DNA from 3 places in the Shewanella sp. GXUN23E genome. Region 3 is predicted to be linked to each of the others. Evidence: predicted binding sites of a transcription regulator. Region 3 holds the regulator's gene; each other region holds the start of a gene.
The links. The regulator NrdR, encoded in region 3, represses ribonucleotide reductase genes. The targets are predictions, from matches to a motif close to AAACACNANATNTNGTGTTT.

Region 1 (10,347 bases), on a different contig from region 3:
TGGCATCGTTGGGTGTTTGACAAAAAGTTGAATAAGTCATGGTGTCTTCCTGATAACGGGGGCCCAAGGCCCCAACAAACTCACTGGGTGATGATTAGATCTTACAGGCGCCGCCTGCACAGCCATCATCTTCCTTCTCAAGGGTTGTCAGACCATCTAGCTTGTCTGAGGCGCCATCGCGGGTGTTGTGATAGTACAGAGTCTTCACACCCAGTTTGTATGCGGTCAGCAAATCTTTCAGCAGCTGCTGCATGGGGACTTTATGGCCGGTAAAGCGGCTTGGGTCATAATTGGTATTCGCAGAAATCGCCTGATCCACGAACTTCTGCATGATACCCACCAGTTGCAGATAGCCTTCATTGCCCGGCATTTGCCACAGGAGTTCATATTTGTCTTTCAGCTCATCAAAATCCGGCACGACTTGCTTAAGCTGACCATCTTTACTGGCTTTGACGCTGATAAGACCGCGGGGCGGCTCAATGCCGTTAGTGGCATTGGAGATCTGCGATGACGTCTCTGACGGCATCAATGCCGACAGGGTTGAGTTACGCAGGCCATATTGCATGATGTCCTGACGCAGGGTTTCCCAGTCCAGGTGCAGTGGCTCATTGCAGTACTCATCCAGTGCCGACTTATAAGTGTCAATCGGCAGAATGCCCTGAGAGTAAGTGGTCTCGTTAAAGGCAGGGCAGGCGCCTTGCTCTTTGGCCAGCTCCATCGACGCCTTCAGCAGATAGTACTGAATCGCTTCAAAGGTTTTGTGAGTCAGGTTGTTACCACTGCCGTCAGAGTACTTCACACCGTTCTTGGCCAGATAGTTGGCGAAGTTAATCACACCAATACCCAGAGTACGACGGTTCATGGACGCAATATGTGCGGCCTTGATGGGGTAATCCTGATAATCCAGCAGGTTGTCCAGTGCACGTACTGCCAGTGCCGCCAGGTGCTCCAGCTCATCCAGGCTCTCAATGGCGCCCAGGTTCAAAGCAGACAGGGTACACAGGGCGATTTCACCGGTTTCATCGTCGATGTTGTTCATCGGCTTGGTTGGCAGCGCAATTTCCAGACACAGGTTGGACTGACGGATTGGTGCAACCTTGGCATCGAACGGACTGTGAGTGTTACAGTGATCCACGTTCTGGATATAGATACGACCGGTTGAGGCGCGTTCCTGCATCATCAGCGAAAACAGCTCAGACGCTCTGAGGGTCTTCTTGCGAATACTGCTGTCCTGCTCATAGAGTTCATACAGACGCTCGAATTCATCCTGATCTTCAAAGAAGGCATCATACAGGCCCGGTACGTCAGAGGGACTGAACAGCGTAATGTTGCCGCCTTTGATCAGACGGGTGTACATCAGCTTGTTGAGCTGCACGCCGTAATCCAGATGACGGATACGGTTGTCTTCAACACCTCGGTTGTTCTTCAGAACCAGCAGTGATTCTACTTCCAGGTGCCACATAGGGTAGAACAGGGTCGCTGCACCACCACGCACGCCGCCCTGAGAGCAGGACTTCACCGCAGTCTGGAAATACTTATAGAATGGAATACAGCCGGTGTGGAAGGCTTCACCACCACGAATTGGACTGCCCAGAGCGCGGATACGGCCGGCATTGACGCCGATACCGGCGCGCTGACTCACATACTTCACAATCGAAGAGGCGGTCGCATTGATGGAGTCCAGGCTGTCACCACACTCGATCAGCACACAGGAGCTGAACTGACGGGTAGGGGTGCGCACGCCGGACATGATTGGCGTCGGCAGTGAAATCTTGAAGGTCGATACCGCATCATAGAAGTCTTTGATGTACTGCAGGCGGGTCTCGCGCGGATAACCCGCAAACAGACAGGCGGCCACCAGAATATACAGGAACTGGGCGCTTTCATAGACTTCGCCGGTGACCCGGTTTTGCACCAGATACTTGCCTTCCAGCTGCTTGACTGCTGCGTAAGAGAAGGTCAGATCGCGGCTGTGATCTATGTAAGAGTCCATCAGATCCAGCTCTTCCCTGCTGTAATCTTCCAGTATGTGTTTGTCGTACTTGCCCAGATCGACCAAGCGGGTGACATGGTCAAACAGTGCCGGTGGTTCAAATTGACCATAGGCTTTCTTGCGCAGATGGAAAATTGCCAGTCGCGCAGCCAGGAATTGATAATCCGGTGACTCCGGAGAGATCAGGTCAGCAGCGGCCTTGATAATGGTCTCATGGATAGCTTCGGTGGGAATACCGTCATAAAACTGCAGATGTGAGCGCAGTTCTACTTCGGAAACAGATACCTTGTCTAATCCTTTAGCTGCCCAGGTAACAACGCGGTGGATTTTATCGAGATCGATATTTTCACGCTCTCCACTGCGTTTAGTGACTGTCATATTGCTATTCATTGAAAATAGGCCCTGATGTAATAGACATAAAACACCCTTGCATGTCGCTACTGCTGAAACTCTGAACGCTGATTTGCCGCTGAGGCTGAAGGGGGCGAGAAAGACTGTCAGCGCGCCGCACTCCCGGCTTTTTGTGAGCCGTGTTATTAGTGTCCAGTTTTCAAGCGACACACAATATATGGTGTCAATTTGAAACTTAACTACAAGATAGTGAGGTGAGGCCACTTTTGCAAGTTGCAAATCAGGTGACATCCTGTGGATAATGTGAGGATAAATAAGCGGTGTAAGCGGGGGCTAACCCCGCAGGCAAATAGCTTTAAGTATTTCTGATTTGCTGGTGAAAAATTATCTGATTGATACGTTCACAACCGATCGATACTTTATCAATCGACTGGCTGATCTCTGTGGGGGATCAAATCAGATCCAGCAGGGATCGCGGATCGCCAAGCTGGGCAAAACTAGGCCAGCTATCAACCGCATCATCATCAGCAATATACCCCCAAAGCGCTACTATACCTGTCATTCCAGCGGCCTGTGCAGCCAGCAGGTCACGTTCAGCATCACCCAGATAGCATACCTGAGCAGGGTTGACGTTGGATTGCATAGCGCCCAGATACATGGGGGCAGTGTCCGGTTTGGCGCGGGTACAACTGTCGCCACTGATAATGCAGCGCATCTGCCCGGTCAGATTGAGTCGATCCAGCAGTACCCGGGTATAGCGGGCCGGTTTATTGGTGATAACGCCAGTGGATATGTTCCGCTCTGCGAGCCCCACAAGCAGCGTCTCCATGCCATCAAATAGCGTGGCGTATTGACCATTGGTGGTGTGATAGTGCTTTAACAGGGCATCTCGCACCGCAAATTGCGTGGCTTCATCGACATCTGGCGCGCCGGCTTTAGCCAGCGCCAGACTACCGTGTGAAGCAACAGGGCGCATGGCTTCAAGCGTTGCGCCTGCCAAGCCAAGCTCTGCTAACGCCAGATTCAGTGCAGCCACCAGATCCGGCGCAGTATCCACCAAAGTGCCATCCAGGTCGAACAGCACAGCTTTGATTTCTGGTGTGACGAGGGACATCAGTCGACCTTCTGGGTGGCAATCATATAGTTAACTTCCACACTTGAGGTGTAGCGGAACAAGCCGGTCAGCGGGTTGTAGGTGATGCCGTGGGCGTCGCGACACAAAAGATCTGTGGTATCCACCAATGCCATCAGCTCTGAAGGGCGGATGAACTTGCTGTGATCATGGGTGCCTACGGGTAACATCTTCAGCAGATATTCAGCGCCCAGAATGGTTTCCACATATGAACGCAAATTGCGGTTAATAGTGGAAAAGAACACCCAGCCATCGGGTTTGACCATGTCACAGCAGGCCTGGATCACGGAGCGTGGGTCCGGCACATGCTCGAGCATCTCCATACAGGTCACCACATCATATTGCTCGCGATGACTGTCACGATGGGCTTCAGCTGTATTTTTGAGGTAATCAATAGCGACACCGGCTTCCAGTGCGTGCAGACGGGCCACTTCCAGCGGCTCTTCACCCATGTCCAGTCCTGTGACCTTGGCGCCAATGCGGGCCATGCTTTCTGACAGAATGCCACCGCCGCAGCCGACGTCCAGTACCTGCTTACCAAACAAGCCACCTGCTTTTTCATCTATATAGTTAAGGCGCAGAGGATTGAGTTCATGCAGCGGCTTGAATTCGCCCTTGGGGTCCCACCAACTGGCAGCCATTTTTTCAAATTTGGCGATTTCTATGGGGTCGACGTTGTAATTCTGTTCCATGGTTACCCTGACGTGTTGATTGCAAAACGCCAACATTATGAATCAGGCAGGAAAAATAAAACAGCGGTGCAGACCTCATCTGATTTAATCCAGGTCAAGGATTTAGTGCGGTGGTCAATAATTAAACGATAAAAGCAGGGATTTTACCGGATTAACCTGAATTTGGACTTCAACCACCTGAATTTGACGAAAATTGTTGCCTTTTTAAGCCGAGCAGAGCGGGCGGTTGATTTCATTCTGACTTGGCTCTGGCGACATTAAATAACTGTGTTAGAATGCCAAATCACGTTTGTTGGCTGAACAAGGCACAGGTTGCGGCGCGTCAGCTAAATTTTCAGGGGATCGAGCAGTTTATGACTGATCTGGCTTCATCTATTTCGCCAATTAATATTGAAGACGAACTCAAGAATTCGTACCTGGATTACGCCATGAGCGTAATCGTGGGGCGTGCATTGCCTGACGTACGCGACGGTTTGAAACCCGTTCACCGCCGCGTGCTGTTCGCAATGAATGAACTTAAAAACGATTGGAACAAGCCATATAAGAAGTCCGCACGTGTCGTCGGTGACGTAATCGGTAAATATCACCCACACGGTGACAGCGCGGTTTACGACACTATCGTACGTATGGCTCAACCATTCTCTCTGCGTTATACACTGGTGGATGGCCAGGGTAACTTCGGTTCCATCGACGGTGACGCCGCAGCAGCGATGCGTTATACGGAAATCCGTATGCAGAAGCTGGCACATCAATTGCTGGCGGATCTGGAAAAGGAAACCGTCGATTTCGTTCCCAACTACGATGGCACCGAGCAGATCCCCGCCGTGTTGCCTACCCGTATTCCTAACCTGCTGGTTAACGGTGCCTCTGGTATCGCAGTAGGTATGGCGACCAACATTCCACCGCACAACCTCAATGAAGTGGTGCAGGGGTGTCTGGCGCTGATCGAAGACCCTGAGCTGTCGATTACCCAGCTGATGGATTATATCCCGGGTCCTGACTTCCCAACGGCCGCCTTTATCAATGGTCGCAAGGGCATTATCGATGCTTACCACACAGGTCGCGGCAAGGCCATCATGCGTGCCCGCGCCGAGGTGGAAACCGAAGATAACGGCCGTGAGCGCATTATCGTTACTGAGATCCCGTATCAGGTAAACAAAGCCCGCTTGATTGAAAAAATCGCCGAGCTGGTAAAAGACAAGAAGATTGAAGGTATCAGTGGCCTGCGCGATGAGTCTGATAAAGACGGTATGCGTATCGTTATCGAGATCAAGCGCGGTGAAGTGGGCGAGGTGGTACTGAACAATCTGTACGCCCAGACCCAGATGCAAACCTCCTTCGGTATTAACATGGTGGCCTTGGCCAACGGTCAGCCTAAACTGTTTAACCTCAAGGAGATGCTGGAAGCCTTTATTCTGCATCGCCGTGAAGTGGTGACCCGCCGTACTGTGTTCGAGCTGCGCAAAGCCCGTGATCGTGCCCACATTCTGGAAGCACTGGCGGTGGCGCTGGCCAATATCGATCCGATTATTGCCCTTATCAAAGCCTCGCCAAGTCCGGCAGAAGCCAAGGTTAGACTGGTTGAGAGCGGCTGGGCGCTGGGCAACGTTCAGGGCATGCTGGAGAAGGCCGGTGATGACGCCGCCCGTCCAGAGTGGCTGGAGCCAGAGTATGGTATCCGTGATGGTCTGTACTACCTGACTGAACAACAGGCTCAGGCAATTCTGGATCTGCGCCTGCACAAGCTGACCGGGCTGGAACATGAAAAGATCCTGTCTGAATATGAAGAATTGCTGGAAATCATCGCTGGTCTGCTGTTTATTCTGCGCAGCCCAGAGCGTTTGATGGAAGTGATTAAAGAAGAGCTGGAAGAAGTGCTTGAGCAGTTTGGTGATGCCCGCCGCACTGAAATCAACGCCAACGAGATCGACATCAGCCTGGAAGATCTGATCAACGAAGAAGACGTGGTAGTGACCCTGTCGCATCTGGGTTATGCCAAGTATCAGCCGCTGACTGACTATCAGGCGCAGCGCCGTGGTGGTAAAGGTAAAGCCGCGACCAAGGTGAAAGACGAAGATTTCGTTGAAAAACTGCTGGTGGCCAATACTCATGACACCATCCTGTGCTTCTCTGACTTCGGTAAGATGTACTGGATGAAAGTGTACCAGTTGCCGCTGGCCAGCCGTCAGAGCCGCGGTAAGCCAATTGTGAACCTGTTGCCGCTGCAGGAAGGTGAACGTATTACTGCCATTTTGCCGGTACGTGAATACGAAGCCGATAAGTACATTGTGATGGCAACGTCTCACGGTACGGTGAAGAAGACGGCGCTGACCGAGTACAGCCGCCCACGCGCCAACGGTATTATTGCCGTAAACCTGAAAGATGGTGATCAGCTGATTGGTGTCGCCATTACCAACGGTGACAGCGAAATTATGCTGTTCTCCGATGAAGGTAAAGTGGTGCGCTTCCACGAAGATCAGGTTCGCGCCATGGGCCGTACCGCCACTGGTGTGCGTGGTATCAAGCTGGAAGATGGCCAGGAAGTGGTGTCGCTGATTGTACCTACTACCGATTCACCGATCCTGACAGTGACCGAAAACGGCTTTGGCAAGCGCACTGAGTTGGCTGAATACCCAGCAAAGAGCCGTGCCACCAAGGGCGTGGTGTCCATCAAGGTGAGTGAGCGTAATGGCGCCGTGGTGGGTGCGGTTCAGGTAGGTGAAAACGACGAACTCATGCTGATCAGCAACAAGGGGACTTTGGTTCGTACCCCGGCTGAAGGTGTGTCTATCATTGGTCGTAACACTCAGGGTGTACGTATCATTCGGGTTGCCGAAGACGAAACCGTAGTGGGTCTGCAACGTATTGATGAAATTGAGGGTGAGGAGCTGCCAGAAGGCGAAGAGTTACCTGATAACATCGAACAGGCCCCTGAGGATGCGGTTGTCGCCGACAACGATGAAGAATAATCAGTAAGTGAACGGGCATCTTTAAGATGCCCGTTTTTTTGTTTGCTCCAAAGGAGATTGGAATTGAGCGCTGTATATAACTTTTGTGCCGGCCCTGCGATGTTACCTGCGCCTGTGATGGCGAAAGCCAGGCAAGAGTTTATTGATTGGCAGGGAATGGGGGTCTCAGTCATGGAGATCAGCCATCGCAGTAAAGAGTTTATTGAGGTCGCCAAGACTGCTGAAGCGGATTTGCGTGAATTGATGAACATTCCTGATAACTATCATGTATTGTTTATGCATGGTGGTGGTCGGGGACAGTTCGCCGCTGTTGTGAATAATTTTATGGGCAACAATGGCCGGGCGTTATACCTGCTCAGCGGTCAATGGTCCCAGGCTGCAGCAGAAGAAGCAGTCAGGCTAACAAGCGCCGAACAGATTGATACTATCGAACTGGTGCAGCACGTCGATGGGGTTAAAACCGTGCAGCTGCCAACCTTTGAAGGTGACGCAGAAAAGTACCGCTACCTGCATTATTGTCCGAACGAGACCGTAGATGGTATCGAAATATTTGAAGACATAAATTGCCCTTGGCCAGTGGTTGCGGATATGTCATCGACCATTCTGTCACGGGAGATTGATGTCAGTCGTTTCGGCCTGATTTACGCCGGCGCTCAAAAGAACATTGGTCCAAGCGGTCTGGCGATTGTCATTGTGCGGGATGACCTGCTGACGCTGCCATCCCTGCCGCAGGCGGCCATCATGGATTATCGTCTGGCCCGTGATAACGACTCTATGTATAACACGCCGCCATCTTACGCCTGGTATCTGGCTGGCGAAGTATTTAAGTGGCTCAAAGCGGTCGGTGGGGTCAAGGCGATGGAAGCGATCAATAGCCGTAAAGCTGAGCTTTTGTATCAGTGTATTGATGAGCTGCCTTGTTTCAGCAATCCGGTTGCCACCAACAATCGTTCACGTATGAATGTGACGTTCCAGTTGGCAGATGAAGCGCTGAACAACGCGTTTCTGGCGGAAGCGGAGCAACGCGGATTACTGGCACTCAAAGGCCACAGAATCGTAGGCGGAATGCGAGCCAGTATTTATAACGCCATGCCGATAGAAGGTGTCGAGGCGTTGGTAGCATTTATGCAGGAATTTTCTGCCAGACATTCTGCGGTGGAATCCAGAACGGCTTGATCACGCCAGTTGGCTGTCTTTAGGCTGAACCAGCCAAGTCGACCCCAATAGTTGAGAAAAAGCGAATGCCGGGCATTCGCTTTTTATTTTCTATCGTTGACCAGAATCGCGCGTCAGCGTCTGTTGGCACTACAGCACTACAGCACTACAGCACTACAGCACTGCGGCGATGGATTTGGCCAGATAGTCAACATTGGAATGGCTGATCCCGGCAATGCTGATGCGGCTTGAATCAACCATATAGATGGCATAATCCCGTTTCAGGCGTTTGACCTGCTCAGGAGTAATCCCCAGGAAGCTGAACATGCCTTTTTCATTGGCGATAAAGCCAAAATCGCGCGCAACGCCCAGTGCCTGCAGTTTTTCAACCAGCATAGCGCGGTTGCCATTGATCCTGGCGCGCATTACCGCCAACTCTTCCAGCCACTGTGCCTTCAACTCATCACTGCCCAGAATCGTCTCGACTATGGCTGCGCCGTGGGCCGGCGGCATGGAATAAATGCAGCGAATGGCATACAGCATGACAGATAAGGCAATGTCGGCCTGTGCGTTGTCTTTGGCGATGATTGAGCAGGAGCCGATGCGCTCACGATACAGGCCAAAATTTTTCGAGCAGGAGGCACACAGCAGCATGTTGTCGACTTTTGCTGCCATGGCACGGACGCCGTAAGCATCTTCGTTTACGCCATCGCCAAAGCCCTGATAAGCCATGTCGATCAGCGGCAGGCAGCCGCGGGAAGCCAGTGTTTCTACCACCTTGTCCCACTGATTCGGCGTGAGGTCGGCACCGCTGGGATTATGGCAACAGGCGTGCAGCAGCACGACATCCTGCTCCCCGACCTGTTTAAGGCAAGTCAGCATCTCGTCAAACCTGAGGGATTTATTGGCGTAGTCGTAATAGGGGTAGGTACGAACCGTTAATCCGGCGGCTTCAAATAATCCGGTATGGTTTGCCCAGGTCGGATCGCTCACCCAAATGGTCACGCCGGGTCTGCAGCGCTGAATAAAGTCAGCAGCCACCCGCAGGGCGCCTGTACCACCGGGGGTGGAGACGGTGCGGATACGATTTGCCAGCAGTGCAGGGTGGTCGTTGCCAAATGCAAGCTGTGTCATCAGTGTGTTGAAGGATGCAGAGCCGGTTGGGCCGATATAGACCTTGGTTTGCTCGGTATTCAGTCGATGGGCTTCAGCCTGTTTGACCGATCGCAGGATCGGCGTATGACCAGCCTCATCTTTATAGACTCCGACACCCAGATCCACTTTGGCCGGGTTGGGATCATCACGATATTGCGTCAATAGTCCAAGAATAGGATCGGCAGGCAAGCCTTTCAGTGTTTCAAACATGGCATTTTCGCCCCTTGTTGTCGTATTTGTATCCAATCTCTGCAGCATACCCGGATGAGAGCAATTTATTAAGCCACTTCAGGTGTTGAACGGCAGTTTATCGTGTCATTTCTGTTTGCCACTATCGCTTTGCAGCAACTCTCTGGCAACCAGAAAGCTGTATGTTTTGTTTCGCTTGAATAAAAATCATCTTTAAGTGGGTGTAAATGGTAAAAAACACTTGTGTACCGGCGAAGGATAAGTAACGTACAGTGTTATTGCTTTCTCTCCCGCCTGTACGAAGTTGGCAAGCTGTGTTTACAGTCAGCAAGACTCCAAGGGCAAATCGCAAAAGGATGACCCGCTACCCTATGAAGCAGTTACGACTCGATCCTGTCTCCTCAGTCCAAGGTACAGTGAATATCCCCGGCTCCAAGAGTATCTCCAATCGCGCATTGTTGCTGGCCACTCTGGCCAAAGGCACCACGACACTGACCAACCTGCTGGACGCCGATGATATCCGTCATATGCTCAATGCCCTGAAACAGCTTGGTGTCAATTATCAGCTTTCTGAAGACAAAACCCGTTGCACTGTAATCGGAATGGGCGCTCCACTGAGCAGTGCTCAAGCGCAGGAGCTGTATCTTGGCAATGCCGGTACTGCCATGCGTCCTTTGTGTGCAGCATTGACGCTGGGGCAGGGCGAGTTTG
Region 2 (10,347 bases), on a different contig from region 3:
CAGCTCTTCAAAAACATAAAGAAGAACAAAAACAAATAGCTAAAATAAAACGACAGAGGGATAACATCGATAAGCTAAGACTAATGACTGCCAGCAAAAGTGAGGATAGGAGCGATGAAATTTCGCAACTAATAGCATTAAATGAAGAGCTAAAAATCCAAATGGCAGAACTCTATGACCTGATCTTTAACTCCAACGAGCAAGATCGCGCTATAGATGAAAAAACTCTGCTGAGAGCGACAAAACTCTACTTCGCATGCTTCAACAAGTAACTCTATATTAGCATCATAAAATGTATGTAACTGGCTTGAGAATATCCCTAGAAAACACCACCGGTCATTGCTAGACTACAAAAGAAAACTTAAGAGCCATTAGTTAGAAAAAAGATTCAAAAACATCATTAAAAAACTCATAAAATAGACAGAAACGCAAAGATAACTCAAATTTAAGACGTCAGTTTGCAAGATAAATCGGGAACTTAACCAGCAAGAGTTAATATTTTGCAAGCCAATGATTAAAAAGATAAATAAATCACTATTTTTAGCAGTATCCAAAACAGCATTCCAACTACAAATTCAAACCAATAATTTTTATTTATATCATAAACTTATGGTGTCAATTTTGTGGACGCCGCCCCACCAATGCCTAGTAAAAAAGCCACCTTCGGGTGGCTTTTTTCTTACCTGAAATCGGTGTTTTTCAAAACAATACGTCATTTCCATCCATGCTGCTGACCCATCATCAGAGGCCTTTTATGATGCTGGATATTTTGGCAGCCTATTTTGATATGTCTGCCTCCAGGATCTCAGAGCAGTGCTCGATAGTCAGTTGAAACGCCGCCAATCACCGTTATGGATGTGTTCCATCTTCTCGAAACCTGAGGAAATCGGCAGGCGTGCGTCGACCTTGTATCGATTCAACCTCGCAGGATCAGCGCATCAATAACCAGAGCCTCCATCACAACTCAGCTTGCCTTGAGACCGCTGCATTTGTAGATGTTTTTCTGAAGCACCTGACCACGCATTAACAATTGAACAATCAAACGACCAAACCAGACAAAGGCGTGCAAAATAATAACCCTGCATTCAGGTCTGATGTCATCAAAGCAGCGCAGGTAAGGGATAACAGGTATAATCCGCCCTGAATTTACAGACAGAGACACAAAACCATGAGCCAACAGGCCAACAACCCGCTTCACGGTATCAAGCTGGAGACTTTACTGACCGAGCTGGTTGAAGCTATGGGGTGGGAAGAGCTGGGCAATCGCATTGATATTCGTTGCTTCACCCATGATCCAAGCATCAAGTCCAGCCTGAAGTTTCTGCGCAAGCAGCAGTGGGCCAGAGACAAAGTGGAAGCACTTTATTTGCGCCACAAAGGGATTAAAAGCAACCATAAGCCAGCAAGCGTCAAGCCCCGTCCAGCGGTAACACTGACTGAGCCGAAAGCGGCAGCAAACCGTCAGCCCTCCTCAGGAGTGAATGCGCATATTTGGGGAAAATAAGCCGACTTATACCAACTTCATCAATAGTTTGATCAATTCAGAGCGTGCGGGTTTCAATGCACTTGATACTGTGCCCAGCCGTCTTGACATGGCACCACTATGACTTCGCCAGCTCGCAAGCCACAAGGATGTAGCGAATGTCATTGACGCACGACTGTATGGATGCAGGAGGTAGAGCAACGCAGGAGCAGTTGCCAGGGAGCGGTTAATGACCTTGTCTCAAGCGCATTGAACTCCCGCTGCAACAGATCAACGATTAAATGAAATAGGTATTAAACAGTAACCTCATAAAGAATCAGCCACGCTTAAGTGCATGGCTGATTGAAGATTCAGTAATTGTCAGATCAGGTCTGAACCACTACATATCATGTTAAAATTTCAGATTATTCCTTGCGCCCTGCATTTGACTGCCGGATAAAAATGTCTCATCGAAGTTATTCATGGCTTTGATGGTGGGCAGCTCTGCCATAGTGGCATTGAGCTCGTCAGCGGCATGGTTCAGCGCATCATATTGACTGTCTATCGCGGTTTCAGTCTGCACGTATATGTTATGGCCGACATCGCCATAGGATTTAAGATAGTAGGTCACATCCCCCTGGCTCTCTTCATCGCCAATATCGGATACGCCCAGAGAATTATTTCCCAGAACACAAAACGTACCGGCCTCGTCGATACATTTTTGCATCAGTTCATCGGTAAATTTTTTGCCCGGAGTCCATACCAACTGTCCATCGTCAATGCTGTAGTTGTTCCACATGTTGTATGCCATACCGATGTAAGTGTTGGGCCACTTTTCCGCAGCGACCTCGATTTGCCATCCGAGGCACTCCTTGTCTTTTGCCACCGTCAGCCCCACATCCATCATCACTTCTATATTGTGTCGGCCATCAGGACGGTTGTAGTCACCTTTATTGCGCCACATGGTCTCAGCATGGTGTGTCATACAACCGGATACGGCAATCTCACGGACAACACTTATGCCGTTATATTCAGCGGCAAGTTTGCTCTGAAAATCTTCCCAGGCGGTGCGGAATGCAGGCTTCCAGTATGAGGGCAAAATACCGATTTTATCGTTTTTGAAGTATACCTTTAGACCACACACTTCATCATTGGTGGCATTGCTGCCATTCTCGCAGTTGCGCAGTGTCAGCTTGCCATTATGAACATGTTGGGTTAGCCACTTAGGTGAATATACGCCGGAAAACACCCTGATTTTCAGACCCAGTTGATTTTCGTTGCTGGCATTCCAGGCGTTGACGGCCGCAATAGCCTTATCAATGACATTGCCCTCGCTGTAATGCTGGATCTCTCCGTTGGCACTGTCCTGCAGATGTTTCCACTCTACCTGTACAACCAAACCATCAACATACTTGCCTATAGCCTCTTCAACTATCTGACCTGAGCTGTTTCTGACTTTGATCAGTTGATTGGGGTCGTCAAAACCGTTACGGTCAGATTGATAACCTGACACCTCGCCACTGACATCGCCCCGCAGCAAAAAACCCGTCAACCGCTCTTTTATTTCGGGACTCTCAGTTTGACCAGCATCAAGCTCTTCGGCAAATCCCGCCGATTGCAGCAAACAAACCATGATGGCGGCGTTTACCGCGGCAAGCCATTTCATTTTCACGTTTTTCATTGCTTTCCCCTTATTGTTTTTATATTACAAATCGGATAACAACCTAGGAGCTTGCCCGGACAAATACAATCACTGACTAATGTAAAGGTTGTTGAAAAACGCGCTGGCTCACCTATTCAACCCACACAATCTGTACAACTGGTTGCTTTAAAAGGTTTATTACCGGTGTTCAATAATCGTTCGTTATGGAGAAAACACTGTGCTGAAGAGTAACTAGCTACCCACTCAGTCTAGGGTGGTGCTGGCCCGCGTGGACCTGTCAACAGGGTTCCTGCCTCATCACCGAGCCGCACAGCTTGCCTTCCGGCATGCACCGAATTGATATCAATATGAAAAACATTGCAGCAGGAAACCTCTGCAATCAGGCGTGCCGAAAACGAAAAAGGAGCCAAAGGCTCCTTTTAATTATCAGTATCCGCAGAGGGTTAGTTATCTTCGTCGACGAAGTGATACTCAGACATCAGATGCCCAAGCTGGGTGGATTTGGTTTTCAGATACGCTTCATTGTACTGATTTTTACCAACCTGCAATGGCACCCGCTCAGCTACATCCACACCCACATCCTGCATGGCTTTAACCTTGCGCGGATTATTGGTCATCAGACGCACCCGGGAGATCCCCAGATGAGCCAGCATCGGCTGGATCATGTCATAACGGCGCATGTCCGCTTCAAAACCCAACTGCTCGTTGGCTTCCACGGTATTGGCGCCCTGATCCTGCAGCGCATAGGCGCGGATTTTATTAAGCAAACCAATGCCACGCCCTTCCTGACGCAGATAAAGAATAAAGCCCCGACCGGCTTCGGCAACGTTCTGCATTGCGGTCTGCAGCTGAAAACCACAGTCACAGCGTAAACTGAACAGCGCATCTCCGGTGAGACATTCTGAATGGATGCGTCCAAGCACGGGCTGCTCGCCTGACAGATCTCCGAATGTCAGCGCCACATGTTCTTTGCCGGTTTCTGTGTCTTCGAAGCCATGCATGGCAAATACCCCCCAAGGGGTTGGCAGCTTGGACGTTGCGATATATTTAATCGACATGAATCAACCTTAACGACTGCTCTCTTTCCGTGAGACAGCAATCCTCCCTGATCAAAATTACTTATTACCTTGAGAAAAGTGCGAACAACCCGGTTACCGGGTACGGTTAAGCCTGCTATAGAAAAGGCCTGGGACGAATTCGTACCTTTCAAAAAATCCTGCTCTCAACCCCTTGGCGGCTGAGAAAACGAGTCAGGTATTCTATGTGTTTTTTTACCCGACCGGAATAGTCTGATTTAATTGAATGCCCGTCTGTCCATCGCGTCACACTTCAACTACGGGGTTTCGGTAAAAGTCCGGTTTTGACGACAGGATCAACAAAGGGGCACCCGGCCCCTTTGTCATCTTCCGGCCCCGATGCGGCGGTAGCCCGACAATTAAAATGGCTTTGGTGCGAAACCGGTTACCCGCTCCAGCCCCATTTCACGACCCAGTTTGGTCATCGGGTGTACCACTACCAGACCTTTCACTGCGCGCTTCAGGGCACCCATGTCAGCCTGCTCGGCACTGGTCAGCTCACGACGAAATGCCATGGCACTGAGCTGCTGGCCTTCTTTACCCAGAATTCTGGACTGCTGCCCTTTGATGGCGGAGATACGTTTGGTGGTGGCAGCAATTTCACGCTTGAACTGCATCACGATGGCAGTGTCACCACGTTGCTCTGCTGCAACAAGTTTACGGCGGAATTTGTCCAGCTTATCGTGCAGCTGTTGCAGTTCCTGTTTTAAATTCATGACTAAACCTCTGGAAGCCTGACGGCGAATGGCGGGATTATATCAGATATCGCCAATGAGTCCGAGTATTGCGGCGCTTATTCCACTGGTTTCAGGGAGATAATTCGCTGATTGCTGCTGCCGCGAAACGCCAGTGACGGGTCCTGCAGCGCCTGCTCAAACTTGCCATCCACCAAGGTATCTACCAACGCCACAACGGCTTGCTGCTCAGGCGTCAAATGCTCATGGGTATAACCGGTCCACAGCCATACGTCTTTGCCGGGACACTCTGAGCGCACCCGCTCCAGCAGCGCCTTGATGGCAGCGAGGTTACCGGGAAACAGCGGATCGCCGCCGGACAGGGACAAACCACGGCGCTTGACCCGGGTGTCGTTCAAATCGCGGATGATGGTATCAGCCATGGCCTCATCGAACAGATGGCCGGAGCGCGGATCCCAGGTGCTCTGGTTATAGCAGCCGCGGCACTGATGTTCACAACCCGAGACAAACAGGGTGGCACGGGTGCCGGGACCATTAACCACATCGATGGGATAATACTGGTGATAATTCATCTTATTTCTCCTGCCGGAAAAGGACAAAAGGCGCCCTTATTCAAGGAGCGCCTTTTTTAATACAAAGTCGTGCAGTTACAGATGCTTAACCCGACGCTTTACTTCTTCCTGCTTGCCGTGGTTGAACGGACGGGCATCAGGGCTTCCCAGGTAGCCACATACACGGCGGGTCACAGACACCCGGCTTGGCTCGTGGTTGCCACACTTGGGACAGGTAAAGCCCTTGCTGGTACAGGTGAATTCGCCGGTGTAGCCACAGTCGTAACACTCATCAATCGGCGTGTTGGTGCCATAGTATGGCACGCGGCTGAAGCTGTAATCCCACACATCCTCCAGCGCCTCGATATTGTGCTGCATGTTGGGGTATTCGCCGTAACAAATGAAACCACCATTGGCCAGCTCAGGATAAGGCTGTTCAAAGTCCAGCTTGTCGTAAGGGTTGACCTTCTTTTCCACATCCAGGTGGAAACTGTTGGTGTAATAACCTTTGTCAGTCACGCCATCAACCAGACCGAACTCTTTGGCATCCAGCTTGGCAAAGCGGCTGCACAGACTCTCACTCGGGGTGGAGTACAGACTGAAACCATAACCGGTTTCGTCCTTCCAGGCCTGAGTGGCAGCTTTCAGGTGCTTAACGATATTCACGGCCTTTTCACGCAGTACTGCGCTGTCAAACACATGTTCATCTGTACCGTACAGGGCATTGATGGTTTCATGCAGACCGATATAACCCAGACTGATCGACGCGCGGCCATTTTTGAAGATTTCTGACACTTCGTCATCCGGCTTCAAGCGCACGCCACAGGCACCTTCCATATACAGGATAGGTGCAACGCGGGCTTTCACGCCCTGCAAACGTTCGATACGGGTATCCAGCGCCCTGCGGGCAATGGCCAGACGATCATCCAGCAGACGGTAAAACTCAGCTTCATCGCCTTTGGCTTCCAGCGCGATACGCGGCAGGTTCAGACTCACCACGCCCAGGTTATTGCGGCCTTCATGGATCAGTTCGCCGTTCTCTTCATAGGTACCCAGGAAGCTGCGACAGCCCATTGGGGTCTTGAAGGAACCGGTCACCTTTTCCACCATCTCATAGTTGAGAATGTCCGGGTACATGCGCTGAGTGGCACATTTGAGCGCCAGCTGCTTGATATCGTAGTTGCAGTCACCGGCCTTGTGGTTGATGCCATCACGGATAGCAAACACCAGTTTCGGGAACACTGCGGTTTTCTTGTTCTTGCCCAGACCACCAATGCGCACTTTCATCATTGACTGCTGGATCAAACGGGATTCCCAGCTGGTACCCAGACCAAAACCGAAGGTTACAAATGGCGTTTGACCATTGGCGGTGTGCAGGGTGTTGACTTCGTATTCCAGCGACTGGAACGCGTCATAACACTCTTTCTCGGTGCGGCTGTGAGCATAGGCTTCGGCATCAGGGATCGCCCATTCACGGCCAATTTCCAGATGTTTTTCGTAACTCTTGGTCACAAACGGTGCCAGCACTTCATCGATACGGTTAATGGTGGTGCCGCCATAGATGTGGCTGGCTACCTGGGCGATGATTTGCGCCGTGACCGCAGTAGCGGTAGAGATAGACTTAGGAGTATCAATCTCGGCATTGCCCATCTTGAAGCCCTGGGTCAACATGCCGGCCAGATCGATCAGCATACAGTTGAACATAGGGAAGAAAGGCGAGTAATCCAGATCGTGATAGTGAATTTCGCCACGCTCATGGGCGCCCACCACATCCTTGGGCAGGATATGACACTTGGCATAGTGCTTGGCGACAATACCGGCCAGCAGATCGCGCTGAGTCGGGATCACCTTGGAGTCTTTGTTGGCGTTCTCATTGAGAATAGAAGCATTGCTCTGCTCAATCAGACCACGGATTTCGATGTTCAGACGGCTTGAGGTTTCACGACACACATCGCGGTCATGACGGTACTCAATATAGTGGCGGGCAACCTGCTTGTAGGGGCCTTCCATCAGCTGGTTTTCTACCAGAGACTGCAGATGAGAGATCTCCACTTCGTCCAGATGTGCAACGGCCTGACTGACCACATCAGCCACGGTTTGCGCATATTCAACGTCTGTAATCCCTTCAGATCTTGCAGCAGCTATTACCGCGTCCCTAATCCTGGAACCGTCAAAAGAGGTACGGCAACCGTCCCGCTTAATCACAACTGGCATAAGGTTTTATCACTCCCAAGCTGGACAAGGCATTTACTATATATAGTGCCTTGTGAGTACTAGAACACAAGATGTTGCGTATTAAGCGCCAAGCGAACGACGTCTGCTTTGATCTGGATCAAGTTATTCAGGTAACAGTTCAAAGCGTGAGTCATTAGTGTCGTTGCCCCCAAAAAGTGACCAGGATCTCCTTGACCACCCAGGTTAATGGCGCTAGTCACAGGGCAAATGTGCGGCCAAACGCAGTTTCAACATTTAATGCCGGCACGCTTACCCGAAAACGCCCGGAAACGAAAACACCCGGTAACAAACCGGGTGTTTTCAACGGGAATTGTTAAACCACTGCAATCAGTAAAGGTGTTTACATCACAATCCCAATACCAATTCAATCTGATGTCTGGCACTGAGCACCGCCTGCTCGCCTGCGGCTATCGCTTCTTCGGCGCGGTGAAACTCCATAATGCCAATGTCGCCGACCCGGGGCAGAATGCACACATCCGGTGGATCACCCATCAACCTGGCGCGCTTGTGGCGCTGCTCCAGAATATCCATCGACTGCGACATCACCGCCAGCATGCCAGGGTCCTGCCGGGGTTTACTGGTAAATACGTCGGTCAGCCCGGTCAGGTATTCCCGGCCACGGGCCAGCAGATCGGTAAAACCGGTCGCACTGTGAGCATCAGCTTTGACAATATCCGCGGCGGAGGGGGGCTCACTCTTGAGGCTCACCGGCACCGCCTGAATACGCCGGCGTCGCTCACCACTCAAATCCACCGCAATCACCACATCCACATCCATTGCCCGAGCGACGGAGACCGGCACCGGATTGACCACAGCACCATCCACCAACCAGCGCTCACCCTGCTTAACCGGTGACAAAATACCCGGCATGGAGCATGACGCGCGCACCGCATGCCTCAGCTCCCCTTCAGAGAACCAGATTTCCTGACCTGAATAGAGATCGGTCGCCACCGCGATAAAGGGTAATTTCAGATCTTCAATGCGCACATCACCAATATGGGATTCGAGCACGTTAAACACCCGCTCGCCGCCAATCAGTCCGCCTTTGCGCCAACTGAGATCAAGCAGCCCCAGCACGTCCCACTGGGAAAATCCCCTGACCCAGGACTCCAGCTCATCCAGATTGTCATTGGCATAGGCAGCGCCCACCAGCGCACCAATCGAGCAGCCAGCCACTTTATCCGGAAAAATTCCAAGCTCTGCCAGCCCTTTAAGCACACCAATATGCGCCCAGCCTTTGGCTGCGCCACTGCCCAGTGCCAGCCCTATGGTCAACGGCTTGTGTCCTGCCACACCTTTTCTCCTGTTATCTGCTGCGGTCATCTGCGGCCAGTATATCAGTTGTGACTGACAGACCAATGACAGCAAACACTGACCACACAAATATCCATCGACACCGGAATTGGGTTTAACCCCGAAGCGCATGGGTATACAATAGCGCGTCATTTTTTACAGTGAAGGCGGGCATCATCCCGGCGGACCCGGCTTGGCACCATGATGCCGGCAATAACGGCAGTTCAATCCTTCCATTAGGAGTACACCTTTGCAATTTTCCGATTTCTCTCTGGACAAGCGTTTATTGGCCAGCCTCAATCACATGGGACTCACTACCCCAACCCCCATTCAGGAGCAGGCTATTCCGGTCGCCCTGTCCGGCCGTGACTTGATGGCATCGTCCAAAACAGGTTCAGGCAAGACCCTGGCCTTCCTGCTGCCGGCTATGCAGAGAGTCATCTCCACCAAGGCGCTGTCAAAGAAAGATCCGCGCGTACTTATCCTGCTGCCCACCCGCGAGCTGGCCCATCAGGTATACAGTCAGCTGCGATTGCTGATTGCCAATACCCAGTACAAAGCAGTCGCCATTCTTGGCGGGGAAAATTTCAACGATCAGGCCAAGGCTCTGGCCAAAGACCCACACTTTATTGTGGGCACCCCGGGCCGGGTAACGGACCACCTGTTCCAGAAGCAGCTGTATCTCAACGGTCTGGAGCTGCTCGTTCTGGATGAGGCCGACCGTATGCTGGATTTGGGCTTTGCGCCACAGCTCAAGGCTATCCATGAAGCGGCGGATCATCGACGCCGCCAGACCCTGATGTTCTCGGCCACCTTGGATCACAACGAAGTTAACGACATCGCGGCAGAGCTTTTGAAGCAGCCTGAACACGTTGCCATTGGCGCCAGCCACACAGAGCACAGCGACATCACCCAGCGTATATTCCTGTGTGACAACCTCACCCACAAAGAAGCCGTGCTGCTGGCACTGCTGAAGCAGGAAGAGCACAAGCAGGTCATTCTGTTTACCGCCACCCGTGGCGACACCGACCGACTGGCTACTTTGCTGTCTGAGCAGGGCTTCTCTACCGCGGCCTTAAGTGGCGATCTCAAGCAAAGCGCCCGTAATCAGATCATGGACAGCTTCAGCCGCGGTCAACAGCAAATTCTGGTGACCACAGATGTGGCCAGTCGCGGCCTGGATCTGGTCAATGTGTCTTTGGTGGTTAACTTTGATATGCCCAAGTTTGCCGAAGAGTATGTGCACCGCATCGGTCGTACCGGCCGCGCCGGCGCCAAGGGTGATGCAGTTTCGCTGGTCGGCCCGAAAGACTGGCTGAACTTTAAAAAGGTGCAGGTGTTCCTGCGCAAGACCTTTGACTTCAGCACCCTG
Region 3 (10,347 bases):
AAAATCCAGCCAGCGGCATTGTCCAGGAAGTAACGGTCGTGGGTAATGGCCACCACTGTGCCTGAGTAGTCTTTCAGGAAACGCTCCAGCCAGGCCACGGATTCGGCATCCAGGTGGTTGGTGGGTTCGTCGAGCAGCAGCATGTCTGGCTTTTCCAAAAGCAGACGACAAATCGCTACCCGGCGGCGCTCACCACCGGACAGATTTTCAATCTTGGCATCCCATTCTGGCAGACGCAGGGCGTTGGCAGCACGCTCAAGGGCGTTGTCCAGGTTGTGGGCATCGTGGGCCTGAATAATGGCTTCCAGCTCGCCCTGCTCCTTGGCCAGAGCGTCGAAATCGGCATCCGGCTCGGCATAGGCGGCATACACCTCATCCAGACGAACCAGTGCGTGTTTGGCTTCAGACACGGCTTCTTCAATGGCTTCTCGCACGGTCTGCTCAGGATCCAGTTTGGGCTCCTGAGGCAGATAACCGATTTTCAGTCCGGGCATAGGCCGGGCTTCACCCTCAATCTCGGTGTCCACCCCTGCCATAATGCGCAGTAAGGTCGATTTACCTGAGCCGTTCAGACCCAGAACACCAATCTTGGCGCCGGGGAAAAAGCTTAAGGAAATGTCTTTAAGAATGTGCTTTTTGGGGGGAACGATTTTCCCTACCCTCAGCATGCTGTAAACAAACTGAGCCATGGTTGATTCCTGTGTTCAAAATTGCCCGAAGTTTACTAAATTGCTGCTTTGACTGCCAGAGAACCGGATGTCGGCAATGTGAGTATTTGACCAAAATATCGACACAGACCAGAGACTTGTGAATTTACGCGAGTCATTCTATCGGTTGTCTGAAATGGGCAGGTTGGGCGGGCGGTGAGCTTTGACGCTGAACTGAGTTTACGCTCAGGCGAACAAGCCGCCATAAATGTGTAATTATTTGAATAAAAACAAATATTGAAGTTGTCTGAGACGGTTTAAGGTGACCATGAGCCAGCTTGTATACAGGCATGCAACAATTTCAGGGTCACCGGACTGTGATTGTGATCAATCGCGGAGTAGAATACCGCGCAACCCTACAATAATACCAATCCGCATAGGAGTTTAGTTGCTCGGCGAGAGTGAAAAATACGCAGGCAACAGGTTGCCCGCAATGGCGTTGATACCGCCTGAGCGATGAGCACCGGAGTCTTCTACGCGGACAGGTATAAGGCATAAAAGCTAAGATTTTATTAATTTAACAGCCGGAGTAAGCATGCTGACTAAAGACATGAATATCGCGGATTACGATCCAGATCTGTTCGCGGCGATTGAGGATGAAACCCGTCGTCAGGAAGAGCATATTGAACTGATCGCGTCAGAGAACTATACCAGCCCACGCGTGATGCAGGCTCAGGGTTCTCAGCTGACCAACAAGTATGCTGAAGGCTATCCTGGCAAGCGCTATTACGGCGGCTGTGAATATGTCGACAAAGTAGAAACTCTGGCGATTGAGCGTGCCAAAGAGCTGTTTGGTGCTGTGTATGCCAACGTGCAGCCACACTCAGGCTCACAGGCTAACCAGGCGGTGTACATGACGCTGCTTAAGCCGGGCGACAAGGTGCTGGGCATGAATCTGGCACACGGTGGTCACCTGACTCACGGTTCGCCGGTCAACTTCTCCGGTAAGCTGTATGACATCATCCCTTACGGCATCGACGAGACCGGTAAGATTGATTACAACGAGCTGGAAACGCTGGCATTAGAACATAAGCCAAAGATGATCATTGGTGGTTTCTCTGCTTACTCAGGTGTGGTTGATTGGGCGCGTATGCGTGAAATCGCTGACAAAGTCGGCGCTTACCTGTTTGTCGATATGGCTCACGTAGCGGGTCTGATTGCCGCTGGTGTGTATCCTGATCCGCTGCCACATGCGCACGTGGTGACTTCTACCACCCACAAGACGCTGGCCGGTCCTCGTGGCGGTATCATACTGTCTGCCCATGAGGATGAAGAGCTGCACAAAAAACTGAACTCTGCGGTATTCCCGGGTGGTCAGGGTGGCCCGCTGATGCATGTCATTGCCGGTAAAGCGGTGGCCTTCAAAGAAGCGCTGGAGCCTGAATTTAAGGTGTATCAGCAGCAGGTTGTGGCCAACGCCAAGGCGATGGTGGAAGTGTTCCTGTCCCGCGGCTACAAGATTGTCTCCGGCGGCACCGAGAATCACCTGATGCTGGTGGATCTGATTGACAAAGACATCACAGGTAAAGAAGCTGACGCTGCGCTGGGCCGCGCCAACATCACAGTGAACAAGAACTCAGTGCCAAACGACCCACGTTCTCCGTTTGTGACCTCCGGTATCCGTATCGGCACCCCGGCCATTACCCGTCGTGGTTTCAAACAAGATGAAGCCAGACTGCTGACCGGCTGGATCTGTGATGTGCTGGATGACGTGAACAACGACGCCAACATTGAGAAAGTGAAGCAGCAGGTGCTGGAACTGTGTGCCCGTTTCCCGGTTTATGCCTGAGCCGGATTGATGCCAATGGCATGAGTTATTTGCCAATTGTAGAGCCACTCGGCTTTTTCCAATGGGGCAAATAGGATAGACTTTGATGGCCGCCGGATGCACAGGTATCCGGCGGCCATTTTTGTTCTGAATTATGCTGCCGGAGGCACAATGCACTGTCCGTTTTGCAACGCAACCGATACCAAGGTGATTGACTCACGTCTGGTGGGTGAAGGCCATCAGGTTCGTCGTCGCCGGGAATGCACTGAATGTCACGAGCGTTTTACCACCTTTGAAGGCGCCGAACTGGTGATGCCGCGGGTGATTAAACGTGATGGCAGTCGCCAGCCTTTTGATGAAGAGAAGCTGCGTGGCGGCATGCTCAGGGCGGTGGAAAAACGTCCGGTTTCCATCGATCAGATTGAGCAGGCGCTCAGTAAAATCAAATCCATGGTGCGGGCGACAGGGGAACGTGAAGTGCCCTCTGAAATGATAGGTAACCTGATGATGGAGCAGTTGATGCATCTGGACAAGGTCGCCTATATCCGTTTTGCGTCCGTTTACCGGGCGTTTGAAGATGTTTCTGAGTTTGGTGAAGCCATCGCCAAGCTGCAAAAGTAATACTGCAAGCCGACATCCGGTTCGGTGGAAACTGCCTCATGACGTGGTCTGCTCACGATATCCAAATGATGGCCCGTGCCATCCAACTGGCCAAACGCGGCCGGTTCACTACGGCTCCCAATCCCAATGTGGGCTGTGTCCTGACCCTCAACGATAAGATAGTCGGCGAAGGTTTTCATATTCAGGCCGGTGGCCCCCATGCCGAAGTGCATGCCCTGCGGATGGCGGGTGATAAGGCCCGCGGCGCCACCGCCTATGTCACGCTTGAGCCCTGCAGCCATTATGGCCGCACCCCGCCCTGTGCCAAAGGTCTGATTGAGGCTGGTGTGGCGCGGGTGGTGGTGGCCATGACAGATCCCAACCCTCAGGTGGCCGGTCGTGGCATCAATATGCTTAAAGACGCCGGTATCGAGGTGCAAACCGGTCTGCTGGAAAACGATGCCCGTGCGCTCAATCCCGGATTTTTGACCCGCATGGAAACCGGCCTGCCATTTGTCACCGTCAAAGTGGCGGCCAGTCTGGATGGCAAAACTGCCTTGTCCAACGGCGTATCCAAATGGATTACCGGCCCACAGGCCCGCAGCGATGTGCAGCGTTTGCGTGCCTGCCATTCAGCGTTGGTGACCGGGGTCGAGACGATCCTGGCCGACAACCCAACCCTGAATGTACGTTTTGATGAGCTCGGTTACGTCGTCGAACAGACAGGTGTACTGACTTTAGCGACAGTGCAGCAGCCCCTGCGGGTAGTGCTGGACTCCCGCGCCAGACTGACCGCTGAACAGGCATCAAACCTGTTTGGCTTTGCATCACCCATTTTGCTGGTATCGACCCAAGTCTACAGTGCGGCGCAATTGGCTGGTTTCCCTGCGCATGTTGAGACCCTGGTGCTGGCGGATAAACAGGGCAGGGTGGATTTAACTGCGCTGCTGACTGAGCTGGGCAAACGGGTGAATTCGGTACTGGTGGAAGCTGGTGCCACGTTGGCGGGCGCCTTTGTTGAGCAGCAAAAGGTCGATGAGCTGGTGCTGTATCAGGCACCAAAACTGCTGGGCAGTCACGGCCGTAACATGCTGGTGTTGCCGGACTGGCAATCCATGGATAGCATTCCGGCCATGACACTATTGGATGAGCGCAAACTTGGCTGCGATCGGCGTTTTATCTTCAGTTTGCAAGGCGCACACTGATTGACAGAATTTGCAACTCAGGACGCACGCGGCCTGAGTCCACAGAGTGAGTAATTATGTTTACCGGCATTATTGAAGCAGTAGGAAGCATCCGGCAAATCCAGCGTCGTGGCGATGACATTCGCCTGACGGTCGCCAGTGGCAAACTGGATTTGAGCGATGTCAAACTGGGTGACAGTATCGCCACCAATGGCGTGTGTCTGACTGTAGTTGAACGTCTGGCTGATGGTTATATCGCTGATGTATCAGCGGAAACTGTGGCGTTGACCGGTTTTAACCGCTATCAGGTGGGCACCAAAGTCAACCTGGAAAAGGCGGTGACACCAACCACCCGTCTGGGCGGTCATATGGTGTCCGGTCATGTGGATGGCATTGCTACTGTGGTCGAGCGCAGCCATCGCGGCGCGGCGATTGAGTTCTGGCTGGAGGCCCCTTCTGAGCTGGCCCGCTATATTGCCCATAAGGGCTCGATCACCATCGATGGCGTCAGCCTGACCACCAATGAGGTGGATGGCAGACGCTTTCGTCTGACCATAGTGCCGCATACTGCCAGCGAAACCACTTTATTGGATCTGCAGGCTGGCAGTCAGGTCAATATCGAAGTGGATCTGGTGGCCCGTTATCTTGAGCGGCTTATCAGCGCAAAGGACGATGACAAATCTGCCGGTGGCGTCACCATGGAGTTGCTGGCGCGAGCTGGTTTTATGCGGTAATCGACAGAAATTCAGCAATAACTTCATACAATGCTGAGAGTGTTTCTTTCCAGTAAAGCAAATTAAAGGTCTTACAATGGCGCTACATACAATCGAAGAGATCATTGAGGATATTCGTCAGGGCAAGATGGTAATCCTGATGGATGATGAAGACAGGGAAAATGAAGGTGATCTCATCATGGCCGCCGAGATGGTGACCCCGGAAGCGATTAACTTTATGGCGACCCATGGTCGCGGTCTGATCTGTCAGACCATGACCCGCAGCCGCTGTCAGCAGCTGAACCTGCCCCTCATGGTCAGCAATAACAATGCCCAGTTCTCTACCAACTTTACCGTATCCATCGAGGCCGCCGAGGGTGTGACCACGGGGATCAGTGCCCATGACCGCGCAGTAACAGTCAAAGCTGCTGTGGCCCGGGATGCCAAGGCATCGGATCTGGTGCAGCCAGGACATATCTTCCCGCTGATGGCGCAGGAAGGCGGGGTGCTGATCCGTGCCGGTCACACTGAAGCCGGTTGCGATCTGGCCCGTCTGGCCGGATTTGAGCCTTCCGGCGTGATCGTGGAAATTCTCAATGAAGACGGCACCATGGCCCGTCGTCCGGATCTGGAAGTGTTCAGTGAAAAGCACGGTATCAAAATCGGCACCATTGCCGATCTGATTGAATACCGCAACAACACCGAAACCACTGTGGTGCGTGAGGCTGAGTGCCTGATGCCAACCCGTTTTGGTGATTTCACCATGGTGACCTTCCGCGACACTATCGACAACCAGCTGCATTTCGCCATGGTTAAGGGTGAAATCACTGAAAATGTGCTGGTACGTGTGCATCTGCCAAGTACCTTTAATGATCTGCTGTTCTCTGAACGTAACCAGAGCCGCAGCTGGCCGCTGGACCTGGCGATGGAGCGCATTGCCGATGAAGGTGGTGTACTGGTGCTGCTGGGCAATGAAGAGACCACAGACGATCTGCTGGCCAAAGTGCGTGCCTTTGAAGCGGAAGATAAAGGTGCTCAGCCAGCGGCCGCCAAGTGGCAGGGAACTTCCCGCCGTGTCGGCGTGGGTTCACAGATCCTGGCCAGTCTGGGCGTGACCAAGATGCGCCTGCTCAGCTCCCAGAAACGTTATCACAGCCTGTCCGGTTTCGGACTGGAAGTGACTGAATACGTTTCAGAATAAGATTTTTGTTGGGTGCCGCCCCGAGCTGCTCGGTGGCGATGCCTGATGGCGTAAACCGAATTTCACTATTTCAGAAAAATTGCATAGAGCTTGGGCGGGAAGCCTGTGGTATCATACCGCCACTTTTCGCCCCGAGCCCGGGTGCTATAGCAACATAGGTAAGATAATGAACGTAGTTCAAGGTAATATCGAAGCGAAAAATGCCAAGGTGGCGATTGTTGTTTCACGTTTCAACAGCTTTCTGGTTGAGAGCCTGTTGGAAGGGGCGATTGATACGCTGAAACGCTTTGGTCAGGTCGCTGATGAGAACATCACTGTTGTCCGCGTACCAGGCGCGTTTGAGCTGCCATTGGCGGCCCGTCGTGTGGCGGCCAGTGGTCAATTTGACGGTATCATCGCCCTGGGCGCTGTGATCCGTGGCGGTACGCCGCACTTTGATTTCGTTGCAGGTGAATGTAACAAAGGTCTGGCTCAGGTGTCTTTGGAGTTCGACGTACCCGTATCTTTCGGTGTACTGACCACAGATACCATTGAACAGGCGATTGAGCGTTCAGGTACCAAGGCCGGTAACAAAGGCGGCGAAGCTGCCCTGGGTCTGCTGGAAATGGTCAATGTGCTGCAACAACTTGAACAACAGCTGTAATTAACGGGAAATCCAATGAAGCCTTCTGAGCGCCGTAAGGCCCGCCGTTTAGCGGTACAGGCCGTCTATTCATGGCAAATGAGCGGTAACAACGTCGCTGATGTGGAACATCAGTTTCTGACTGAGCAGAACCTGGACGGTGTTGATGTTGCTTATTTCCGTGAACTGTTTGCGGGCGCTGCAACCAAGACCGCGCAACTGGATGAGATGCTGATCCCATTCCTGGAGCGTCCACTGGATGAAGTGGATCCGATCGAGAAAGCCGTATTGCGTTTGGCTGCCTTTGAACTAACCTTCCGTAAGGATGTGCCGTACAAGGTAGTGATCAACGAGGCTATCGAATCAGCCAAAACATTCGGTGCTGAAGATGGTCATAAGTTTGTCAATGGTATTCTGGACAAGCTGGTTGCACGTAAGTAACAGACAAAACGGTATCCTCTGGATACCGTTTTTCTATGGATTGCTCCGGTAATTTACAGTGAAAGAATTTCAACTTATCGAAAATTTCTTCAGTGGCCGTGGGCCCCTGCGCCGTGACGTGCTGCTGGGGATTGGCGATGACTGCGCGGTGGTACAACCCGCGGCCAATAAATCTCTCGCTATTTCTGTTGATACCCTGGTTGAAGGGGTTCACTTCTTCCCCAATATGCCTGCTGACGCGCTCGGTTATAAGGCGTTGGCGGTTAACCTGTCTGATCTGGCGTCCATGGGCGCTGAGCCCTCCTGGTTTACCCTGGCGCTGACCTTGCCTCAGGCTGATGAATTGTGGTTGCGGCGTTTCTCTGAAGGTCTGCTGGAGGCTGCTGACTATTATGGTATTGCCCTGATAGGTGGCGATACCACCCGTGGTCCCAAGTCCATCACCATTACCGTCAATGGCCAATTGCCAGAGGGCAAAGCCCTGACCCGCAGAGGCGCCAAGGCCGGTGACTGGATTTATGTGACCGGGACTCTGGGGGATTCAGCGTTGGGATTGCAGCTGTTGCAGGGTAAGCAACAGGCAAGACCTGAGCACCGGGAGTTTCTCATCGGCCGTCATTACCGCCCAACCCCCAGAGTGCTGGCGGGGCAATGTCTGCGGGGGCTGGCCTCCAGTGCCATTGATTTGTCTGATGGACTGATGTCTGACATCGCACATGTGCTGAAGGCATCAGGTGTGGGCGCGGTGATCAAGGTGGAAAACCTGCCATTGTCTCAGGCAATGCGTGATACAGTTTCTGCAGAGTTGGCGTTGAGTCTAGCACTGACCGGTGGTGAGGATTATGAGCTCTTGTTTACCGTGCCCGAGGCACAAAAGGGCGCACTGGAAACGTCACTGAGCCAAAGCGGCGTGAAGTTTGTCCGTATCGGTCAGGTTTGTGCCGGCAGTCAATTGAAGTTGCTCAGGGATGGCGAGCCTTTTACCCCGGAATTTCTCGGGTTCGAGCATTTTTAGATGAAATTGTTTGCAAAAGATGACGCACTGGATCGCCTGTCGCTGGCCAATCCGGTGCACTTCCTGGCGCTCGGTTTTGGCAGTGGGTTAGCTGCCAAAGCGCCGGGCACCTTTGGTACTCTCGCTGCCATTCCTTTGTATCTGGTGCTGGCTCCCCTTGGGCTGAGCTGGTATCTGGCTGCGACGGCGCTGGTGATTCTGGCGGGGATCTATATCTGTGGCAAAGCGTCCAAAGATATGGGGGTGCACGACCACGGCGCGATTGTCTGGGATGAAGTGGCAGGTCTGCTGATCACCATGATTGCCGCGCCCTCCGGCTGGCCCTGGATTGTCGCGGGTTTTGTACTGTTCCGTATTTTTGACATTATTAAACCCTGGCCAATCCGTATTCTGGATGCCAAGGTCCATGGCGGTTTGGGGATTATGGCGGATGATGTGCTGGCCGGCGTATTCTCGTTTGCCTGCCTGCAGCTGCTGAGCCACGTTTTTGCCTGAATCAACAAGCTGTTATCTCTAAAATTTTTTCTGTTATCCAGTACGCAAGCCGCGCAGGAATTGCCATAATCCCTGCAACAGTATGTTTGTTGCAGGCGTTGGGTACAGGATGACAGCGAAGCGGTTTGTGACTCACTTTATGGCATGGTTTCCCGGCGTGACCAACCTTGCCAATTACCAGCGTGACTGGTTCAGGGCCGATTTTACAGCGGCCCTGTCAGTGGTTGCTGTGGCCTTGCCGGTTGCTATCGCTTATGCCCAGCTGACCGGCGTGAGCCCTTTGATGGGGCTCTACTCCTGTATTCTTCCCATGCTTATCTATGCCCTCATGGGCACTTCCCGCCAGTTGATTGTTGGCCCGGATGCTGCCACCTGCGCGGTGATCGCCGCGGTGGTTGCGCCGCTGGCCGCCGGTGATGCTGACAAGTATTGGCAGCTGGTGATCACCATGACCATGATGACAGGCGTCTGGTGTCTGATCGCCAGCCGTTTCCGGCTGGGAGTATTCGCTGATTTTCTGTCCAGGCCGATTCTGCTGGGACTGCTCAATGGCGTTGCCATTACCATTATGGTTGGGCAACTGGCCAAGATTTTTGATTTCAAATACGAACACAGATACTTGCTTGAGCGGGTGTTCTCGCTGGCCGATTATTACAGCCAGATCCATTGGCTGACACTGGGGATTAGTCTGCTGACATTGCTGGTGTTTATCCTGTGCAAGCGATTGAAGCCGGGCTGGCCCGCATCGTTACTGGCGATAACCCTGGCAAGTCTGGTGGTCTGGGCCGGAGGGTTGGCAGAGCAAGGGGTTAAGATCCTTGGCCCCATCGATGTCAACGCACCTCAGATGCAATTGCCTACCTTCTCTGCTGCCAGTGCCCGCGAATTAGTCATCCCGGCACTCAACCTGGCGCTGGTGAGTTTTGTCAGCATGATGCTCACTGCCCGCAGTTTCGCCCAGAAAAACGGTTACGAGATTGACGCAGATGCGGAGTTTCGGGCACTGGGGATGGCCAATATCGGTGCTGCACTGTCCCATGGTTTTGCCATCAGCGGGGCCGACTCCCGCACTGCGGTCAATGATGCGGCGGGAGGTAAAAGCCAACTGGTGTCGATTATTGCAGCCTTGCTTATTCTGATCATCGCCCTTGGCTTTACTCATTTTTTGCAATTTATCCCAATCAGCGCGTTGGCCGTGGTACTGATTCTGGCATCCTGGTCACTGATTGATATCAAGACCATCAGTGCCATGAGGTTCCGGGATAATGCTGCCTTTGGCTTATCTGTGCTGACGCTGTTTTCGGTGATTCTGTTGGGAGTGATCCCGGGGATCATGCTGGCGGTGATGTTGGGGTTGTTTCAATTTTTGATTGGGGTGATGCGCCCGACTGATCATACTCTGGGACTTGGAAAAAACGGCGTGTTGCGCAGTCTGGACAGTACCGGCAAAGCCAAGGTGATCCCTGGGGTGATGATTTTCCGCTTCAACTCACCGTTGACCTATTTCAATGCTGTTTATTTCCGTCGCAGGTTGTTGGCCCGGCTGAAAGAGCAGGAGGCTCATGTTGAGTGCGTGATTATCGATGCGGTCAGTTGTCTGC

Region 1: the regulator NrdR is predicted to act here: its motif matches at 2,551-2,570, upstream of nrdA (class 1a ribonucleoside-diphosphate reductase subunit alpha).
Region 2: the regulator NrdR is predicted to act here: its motif matches at 7,724-7,743, upstream of nrdD (anaerobic ribonucleoside-triphosphate reductase).

The regions. Positions count from the first base shown of each region.
Region 1 covers NZ_JBOZWP010000029.1:32,353-42,699, forward strand. The annotation lists gene nrdB (class Ia ribonucleoside-diphosphate reductase subunit beta) at 1-40, opposite strand, end outside; gene nrdA (class 1a ribonucleoside-diphosphate reductase subunit alpha) at 95-2,383, opposite strand; gene ACRRUX_RS19215 (HAD family hydrolase) at 2,796-3,458, opposite strand; gene ubiG (bifunctional 2-polyprenyl-6-hydroxyphenol methylase/3-demethylubiquinol 3-O-methyltransferase UbiG) at 3,458-4,168, opposite strand; gene gyrA (DNA topoisomerase (ATP-hydrolyzing) subunit A) at 4,522-7,137, shown strand; gene serC (3-phosphoserine/phosphohydroxythreonine transaminase) at 7,201-8,313, shown strand; gene ACRRUX_RS19235 (amino acid aminotransferase) at 8,467-9,657, opposite strand; gene aroA (3-phosphoshikimate 1-carboxyvinyltransferase) at 10,008-10,347, shown strand, end outside.
Region 2 covers NZ_JBOZWP010000007.1:94,969-105,315, reverse strand. The annotation lists gene ACRRUX_RS08740 (hypothetical protein) at 1-272, shown strand, start outside; gene ACRRUX_RS08735 (VF530 family DNA-binding protein) at 1,169-1,504, shown strand; gene ACRRUX_RS08730 (hypothetical protein) at 1,875-3,143, opposite strand; gene ribA (GTP cyclohydrolase II) at 3,569-4,183, opposite strand; gene ACRRUX_RS08720 (YibL family ribosome-associated protein) at 4,561-4,917, opposite strand; gene nrdG (anaerobic ribonucleoside-triphosphate reductase-activating protein) at 4,995-5,468, opposite strand; gene nrdD (anaerobic ribonucleoside-triphosphate reductase) at 5,544-7,661, opposite strand; gene rssA (patatin-like phospholipase RssA) at 8,028-8,975, opposite strand; gene ACRRUX_RS08700 (DEAD/DEAH box helicase) at 9,226-10,347, shown strand, end outside.
Region 3 covers NZ_JBOZWP010000005.1:188,724-199,070, forward strand. The annotation lists gene ettA (energy-dependent translational throttle protein EttA) at 1-689, opposite strand, end outside; gene glyA (serine hydroxymethyltransferase) at 1,243-2,496, shown strand; gene nrdR (transcriptional regulator NrdR) at 2,647-3,096, shown strand; gene ribD (bifunctional diaminohydroxyphosphoribosylaminopyrimidine deaminase/5-amino-6-(5-phosphoribosylamino)uracil reductase RibD) at 3,135-4,280, shown strand; gene ACRRUX_RS07185 (riboflavin synthase) at 4,337-4,993, shown strand; gene ribBA (bifunctional 3,4-dihydroxy-2-butanone-4-phosphate synthase/GTP cyclohydrolase II) at 5,070-6,173, shown strand; gene ribH (6,7-dimethyl-8-ribityllumazine synthase) at 6,340-6,816, shown strand; gene nusB (transcription antitermination factor NusB) at 6,832-7,236, shown strand; gene thiL (thiamine-phosphate kinase) at 7,295-8,251, shown strand; gene ACRRUX_RS07210 (phosphatidylglycerophosphatase A family protein) at 8,252-8,746, shown strand; gene ACRRUX_RS07215 (SulP family inorganic anion transporter) at 8,856-10,347, shown strand, end outside.